3 regions of the Blastococcus sp. SYSU DS0617 genome follow, and region 3 is predicted to be linked to each of the others. Evidence: riboswitches for the same ligand, from Rfam matches in the RefSeq annotation. Region 3 holds a riboswitch; each other region holds the start of a gene.
What was found. A riboswitch is a leader RNA that binds a small molecule or an ion and turns the genes downstream of it on or off. The one in region 3 is predicted to bind cyclic di-AMP.
Positions count from the first base shown of each region.

Region 1: another riboswitch for cyclic di-AMP. It lies ahead of ACI793_RS17965 (aggregation-promoting factor C-terminal-like domain-containing protein); the one in region 3 lies ahead of ACI793_RS08530 (M23 family metallopeptidase).
Region 2: another riboswitch for cyclic di-AMP. It lies ahead of ACI793_RS13320 (C40 family peptidase); the one in region 3 lies ahead of ACI793_RS08530 (M23 family metallopeptidase).

Region 1 is NZ_JBJHAO010000021.1:30,381-32,627, forward strand. Features, by position in the region: gene ACI793_RS17955 (SDR family NAD(P)-dependent oxidoreductase) at 1-261, shown strand, start outside; gene ACI793_RS17960 (class I SAM-dependent methyltransferase) at 266-907, shown strand; cyclic di-AMP (ydaO/yuaA leader) riboswitch at 1,033-1,186, shown strand; gene ACI793_RS17965 (aggregation-promoting factor C-terminal-like domain-containing protein) at 1,263-2,108, shown strand; gene ACI793_RS17970 (glycoside hydrolase family 3 N-terminal domain-containing protein) at 2,204-2,247, opposite strand, start outside.
Region 2 is NZ_JBJHAO010000011.1:52,088-54,334, forward strand. Features, by position in the region: gene ACI793_RS13310 (HAD domain-containing protein) at 1-135, opposite strand, end outside; gene ACI793_RS13315 (WhiB family transcriptional regulator) at 180-551, opposite strand; gene ACI793_RS13320 (C40 family peptidase) at 780-1,331, opposite strand; cyclic di-AMP (ydaO/yuaA leader) riboswitch at 1,347-1,505, opposite strand; gene ACI793_RS13325 (hypothetical protein) at 1,905-2,247, shown strand, end outside.
Region 3 is NZ_JBJHAO010000005.1:190,013-192,259, forward strand. Features, by position in the region: gene ACI793_RS08520 (hypothetical protein) at 1-151, shown strand, start outside; tRNA gene ACI793_RS08525 (tRNA-Ile) at 275-348, opposite strand; cyclic di-AMP (ydaO/yuaA leader) riboswitch at 539-696, shown strand; gene ACI793_RS08530 (M23 family metallopeptidase) at 765-1,997, shown strand; gene ACI793_RS08535 (TVP38/TMEM64 family protein) at 2,030-2,247, shown strand, end outside.

The sequences.
Region 1 (2,247 bases), on a different contig from region 3:
CTGGGTTCGGGGGTGGACCCCGCCGAGGTCGCGGAGGGCCGTGCGCAGATGGCCAGGCTGCTGCGCATCCCACCGGAGAAGGCCGCCGCGCAGATCGTGACCGCCATCGAGAAGCGCCGTCCCCGGCTGCTCATCGGTCTCAGCGCGCGGGTGCCTGACGCACTCGTGCGGCTGCGGCCGGGGAGCTACTGGCGGCTCGTCGCCCGGGGCATCGCCGCCCGGGGCTCCTCCGCCCGGGGCGGGGCGGCCACGCGAGACTGACCGGGTGACCGTCCCCGCCGAGTTCATCCGCGCCCACACCCGCCCCGTGCGTCCGTCGCTGGTGCCCGAGGTGCGGCTGCTGGTCGCCGCCGACGTCGTCGCGCTGTGGGAGGCGATGGCGGTGGAGCAGGGTCGGACCGCCCAGGAGCCGCCCTTCTGGGCGGCGGCCTGGCCCGGTGGTCAGGCCCTGGCCCGCTACGTGCTCGATCACCCGGAGGTCGTCGCGGGCCGCTCGGTGCTGGACCTGGGCGCCGGCAGCGGGCTGGTCGCCGTCGCGGCGGTCATGGCCGGCGCGACGCGGGTCGTGGCCAGCGAGATCGATCCCTTCGGGCTGGCCGCCATCCCGGAGAACGCGGCGCTGAACGGCGTGGCCGGGATCGAGCCGGTGGGCGATCTGCTGGGGGAGGGGCCGCCGTCGGTCGACGTCGTCCTGGCCGGCGACGTCTGCTACGACCGGATCATGACCGACCGGGTGCTGCCGTTCCTGGACGCCGTCCGGGCCACGGGCGCCGAGGTGCTGATCGGGGACCCCGGCCGGCCGTACCTGCCGCACCACCGGCTGGTCGAGGCCGCCGTCCACGACGTCGTCGACACCGAAGGCGGGCCTGCCCGCGTCCGCCGGACGACGGTGTGGCGGCTGCCGTGAATCCGTCCCGGCCGTGAACGGGAGATGCGTCACGTCGGTAAATACGTTCACGGCATTGTCACGAACCGATAACAGCCGTTACGTTGGCCCGGTCCGGCCGGCGGCTCCCTCACCCGAGGGTTCCGCGCCGGGCGCCGCCGAATCGCCCCGAGAGGCGAGCCGGGGACCCACCGACGTACTGGGGTGAATCCCGGCCCCGGACCTCCAGTCCGGGGCGGGGTAGGGCTGCTTCCCGCCCGAACCCGTCAGCTAACCCGGTAGGCGGCTCACGGAAGAACTGGACAGCCGCAGGCTCTCGCCGCCCCTGGGGGGCGGCTGCTCTGCTGCGCCCTGACCCCCGGAGCAGAACCTCCTCATGAACCTCCGCACCACCGTGAACGCACGTCTCCGCAACCGCCCGCCGCTGGGTGCCCGCCGGTCCGTCGCCCTCATCGGCGTGGCCACGGCCGGCGCCGTCATGGTCGGCGTCCTCTCCGCCGGGGAGCCCGAGGCGCAGGCCGTCGCGCAGACCGAGTCGATGAGCGTCGCCCAGCAGCTCGGCATCACGGCGGAGCCGGCGCCCGCGCTGGACACCGACGTCGTCGCGCCGCTGGAGAAGCTGGCCGCCAGCCGGAGCGCGCGGGACGCCGAGCAGACGGCCGCTGCGCTGAACCAGCTGGCCGCCGAGCAGGCCGAGCACGACCGCCGCGCGGCCGAGGAGGCCGCCCGGCTCGCGGCCGAGGAGGCGGCCCGGGTGGAGGCCGCCCGCGCCGCCGAGGCAGCCCGTGCCGCGGAGGCCGCCCGCGCCGCCGAGGCGGCTCGCGCCGCGGAAGCCGCCCGCGCCGCGGAGGCCGCCCGCGCCGCACGTGCCGCTCGCCCGGCCGCCCCCGCCCCCGCTCCCCGCGCGGCAGCGGCAGCACCCGCCGCGCCGTCGGGCTCCTACCAGAGCTACGCCCTGCAGAAGCTCGGCGGCAACAGCTCCCAGTTCTCCTGCCTCGAGAAGCTGTGGGGCAAGGAGAGCGGCTGGAACCCCAACGCGCAGAACCCGCGCAGCACCGCGTACGGCATCGCGCAGTTCCTGGACAGCACCTGGGCCGGCACCGGTATCGCGAAGACCTCCGACGGCTACCGCCAGATCGACGCCGGGCTGATCTACATCAACAACCGCTTCGGTTCGCCCTGCGGCGCCTGGTCGCACTCGCAGGCCAAGGGCTGGTACTGACCTGAGCCCCGCGGCCGGGATCGCGTGATCCCGGTGCCTCGACGCCACGGAGCCGCCGAGATCAGCTGATCTCGGCGGCTCCGTGCGTGCCGGGCTCAGCCGAGCAGCCCGGCCTCGGCCTTCGCGAGCAGCGCGGTGT
Region 2 (2,247 bases), on a different contig from region 3:
GGCGACGACGGCGGGGTCCCAGGACAGCACGTAGCCGTTGAAGCGTCCGCGCTGCCAGCCCTCGGGGAGGTCCGGGCGCACCGCGTTCAGCACGCCGTCGACGTCGAGCAGCAGGACGGGCGGGGGAGAGGTCACCCCGTCGTCCTACCCCGAACGGGCCGGGGAGTCGCGACCACGCGTCAGGCGGTGATGGCGTCCCGGCGCTGCAGGCGCAGCCGCCGGCGCTCGCGCTCGGACAGCCCGCCCCAGATGCCGAAGCGCTCGTCGTTGGTCAGCGCGAACTCCAGGCACTCGGCCCGCACCTCGCACCCGGTGCAGACGCGCTTGGCGTCGCGGGTGGAGCCGCCCTTCTCCGGGAAGAAGGCCTCCGGGTCGGTCTCGCCGCACAGCGCCGACAGCCGCCACGACTCGTCGCCGCCGGCCGGCGCCGCTGCCCACGGCTCCGACCACGACTCCGCGGCCGGCTCGGACCACGGCTGCGGCCAGGCCGACTCGTCAGCGGCCGGAGAGGTGTCGGGGACCAGCGAGAGGAAGGGGCGGAACGAGGACACGGAGCACTCCAGGGGAAGCGGGGTGGTGACGGACCAGTACGGGCCGATCTCTCTCCGTAACGCTAACGCCGTCGAACCTCTCCGGCTCCGGCGTAAGCACCCCGAAACCGGGCCGTCCGTTTGGCGCTTTGTGTCGACTTGTCGGCACATCGACGTGTCGCCCCGTCGACGAACCGCCGGCCGGGTCCGCCCCCCGTGCGGGGGGCGCACCCGGCCGGGCGAGACGGATCAGACGACCCGGCGGGCGGTGTTGTAGCCCGGCACCGAGCTCACCGGCACGATCGAGACCGGCTTGCCGTAGGTCGAGGAGTGCACCATCACGCCGTAGCCCAGGTAGATGCCGACGTGGCCCACCGGGGAGTAGAAGAAGATCAGGTCACCGGCCCGCAGGTCGGCGCGGCTGACGTAGTGCCCCGCCGTCGACTGGGCGCGGGAGGTGCGCGGCAGGTGGACGCCGACCGCCTGGAAGGACGAGTAGACGAGCCCGGAGCAGTCGAAGCCGCCGGGGCCCGTGCCGCCCCAGCGGTACGGCTTGCCCTGCTGGCCCATCGCCACGTGCGCCGCGGCCAGCGCCGTGTCGTACGACGACCATCCGTTGATGGCCGGGACCGCGGTGAGGGCCGGCGCCGATGCCTGGGACGGCAGCGAGGCGACGGCGCCGGGGGCGGGGCTCGCCGAGGCGGCCATCGGAGAGAGCGCGATTCCCGCGCCGGTGAGGAGGGCGAGCGCTGCCCCGCGGAAGGAGCGGCGGGTGATCGTGGACGTGCGAGTAGTCGTCATGGACGACGCGTTCTCCTGTTCTCCATCAACCGCCTACCGAGTTAGCTGACGGGTTCGGACGGGGAGATCGCCCGGCGCCACCGGCGGAGCCGGATCGCGCTTCACCCCAGTACTGCGGTGGGTCCCCGGCCCGGCGCCGAGAAGAGTCCGGCGCCGGTTCGGCGGTGTCCGACCGGGTGTCACCTGGGGCGGTGACGAACGGGGCCTCGGCCGGACCGCGACGACGCTAGGTCGGTCATCCGGCCGTCACAAAGTGACGGACGTGCGTCTCTGCGAGCGACTACCGGACCACCGCGGACCCGCTCCGGACGGGCGACTCGCGAGCCGACCACGGGGGACGCCGACGGTGCTCCGGGCGTGGCGGCACACGTGCCTAGCGGAACGCAACCGGCCGCTTACTTCGGTCCGGCGGCGTGGCGCAACGCACCGTCTCCGCCCGCTCGCGAGATCACTCCGCTGCGGACCGGTCCCGGCGAGATCAGGACCCTCGCCTCACGACGTCGGGACACCTCCCGCTCGACCGTGGTCCTCGCCCGGGCGGGAGGGACCCGCCAGGCGTTGGAGGTGGATCCCATGACCGCTGAGCCCGTGACCCCGGCTCCCGCGCGACCCGCGCCGCACGACCCGCCGGCCCCACGGCCGGCACCCTTCGGACGGCGCACCGCCATCGTCTGCCTGACCGTCGGCGCCGCGCTCAACCTCTCCGAGGCGCTGATCGGCAGGGTCGTCGGCCAGGGCGAATCGGTCGCCGGCAGCCTGGACGCCTGGGCCGAGCGCCCGACGCTCGCCACGGTCGGGCTGGTCGTCGGCACGATCGCCGTTCCGTTCCTGCTGCTGGGCCTGGTCGCCATGGCGCAACTCGTCCGACCGCGCATGCCGCGGCTGGGCACCACCGCCATGGTCCTCGGCTTCGTCG
Region 3 (2,247 bases):
CTGGACCTTCGTCAAGTCGGTCAGGACGTCGAGGGCGGGCACGGCGACGGTCTCCGTCGCGTCGCCGAAGGCCGGCAACTACCGGCTGGTCGTCGCCGAGACGCCCACCGTCTGGGCCGCCTACTCCCGGACCATCAAGGGCCGCCTCTGACCGACCGGCCGCACCCGTGGCGGCGGAAGGGGACCCGCTGCCGCCGCGGAGCAGTCAGCTCCTCCGGTGCGGGTCCACGTCGCCGATCACGTCACGGGATGCGACGGTGGGTGTCACGCGGAGTGGGGCGGGTGGGGCTCGAACCCACGACCCAGGGATTATGAGTCCCATGCTCTGACCGGCTGAGCTACCGCCCCGGCGGTCACAGCCTGCCAGAGAGGGATGCCTCACACCCGCAGAACCCGCTGACCAGCGGCCACGCGGCTCGCGTCGGCGAGTCCCGCCGAATGTTGCCAATGTTCTCGTTATCCGCCTGTGACATACCCAGGTTTCGCTTGTACCGTCCCCTGCGGTCCACCGAGCACCGCCTTCGAACCCGAGGGCCTCGGCCGGACCCCGCCGAACTCGCCGGCCTGATGGCCGGGGGGACCGGGGACCCATCGCAGTTCTGGGGTGAATCGTGTCCGTGCACGTCGCGCGGCCAGGTAGGGCACCTAACGGCCCGAACCCGTCAGCTAACTCGGTAGGCGGTCGTGAGGAATGGAGAACCGTCGCCTTGGCGACCCTGCACCGCCGAACCAGTACCCACTCGCCCCGACGTCGACACCTCCGGATGTCCCTCACCGGCACCACGCTCCTCGTCGCCGCGCTGATCGGGGCGCCGGCGGCGACGGCCGCTCCCGCCGACGACGCCCGGGTCGAAGCCGCCCAGTCGGAGCACGACGCCGTCGCGGCGGAGGTCGCCGCCATCGCGGCCCGGGTCGCCGAGGCCGAGCAGAAGCTCCACCGCATGACCCTCGAGGCCGAGGCCGCCAGTGGCGAGGCGCTCGCCGCCCAGGCAGCCCTCGACGCCGCCACGCGGGAGGCGTGGTTCGCGGCGGCGGCCCTCCAGGACGCGGAGCAGGCCGTCGAGCAGGCCGAGGACGAGGTCGCCGAGATCAGCCGCTCGGCCTACATGGGTGGTGGCCAGGAGTCCTTCGGGGACATGCACCTGCTCCTCGACGCCGAGGGCCCCACTGAGCTGCTCCAGCAGGCCGCCACGCTCGACGTCCTCAGTGGCGAGCGCGCCGAGACGCTGAGCGCGATGGAGGCCGTCAAGGTCCAGCAGGCCCGGGCCGAGCGGGCGGCCCAGGCGGCGGTCACCGAGCGCGACCGCGCGGCGCACATCGCCGCGGAGGCCCACGCCGCCGCCGAGAAGCAGGTGGCCGGCGCGCAGGCCGAGTTCGACGCCGTCGCCGCCGACAAGGCGGCCCTCGACCAGCAGCTGCGCGCGGCCGAGATCCGGCTGCTCGAGATGGAGGGCGCTCGCGACGCCGCGGAGGCGTGGGAGGCCCAGCAGCTGGCCCGGATGGCGGCCGCCGCCCAGGCTGCCGCGGTCACCACGACGCCCAGCGCTCCGGGCGCCCCGACGAGGAGCCTCAGCTCGGCGGGCGGTGGTGGTGTCGGTGGTGGCGCGGCCCTGACCAACGGCCGGGTCACCTCCTGCTACGGCTCGCGCTGGGGCACCCTGCACGCCGGCGTCGACATCGCCGCCCCGATCGGCACGCCGGTGCACGCCCCCGACGGCGGCGTGGTGCTCCAGGCCGGCCCGGCCAGCGGATTCGGCCTGGCGGTCGCCGTGCAGCACGGCGACGGCGTGATCACGGTGTACGGCCACGTCAACCGGTTCTTCGTCAGCCCCGGTCAGGTCGTCTCGGCGGGCCAGCAGATCGCCGAGGTCGGCAACCGCGGTCAGTCCACCGGGCCCCACCTGCACTTCGAGGTGCACACCGGGGGCCTCTACGTGAACCGCACCAACCCGGTGCCGTGGCTGGCCCGGCACGGGATCTCCCTCGGCGGCTGCTGAGCCGCGGCGCGCCCGTGCCCGATCATGGGGCGGTGCGGACGTGGGGGAGGGCTGACACCACCTGGCTGCGCGCATCCCTGCTCGCGCTGCTGCTGATCGCCGGCCTGGTGCTCGCCCTCACCGTGGAGCTCCCCGACGTCGACGTCGTCCGGCGCTGGCTGGACGACGTCGGCGGAGCGGGGTGGGCGGCGCTGGTCGCGGGCGTCGGCGTGGTGCTGATGGCGCCGGTGCCGCGCACGGCCGTCTCGGT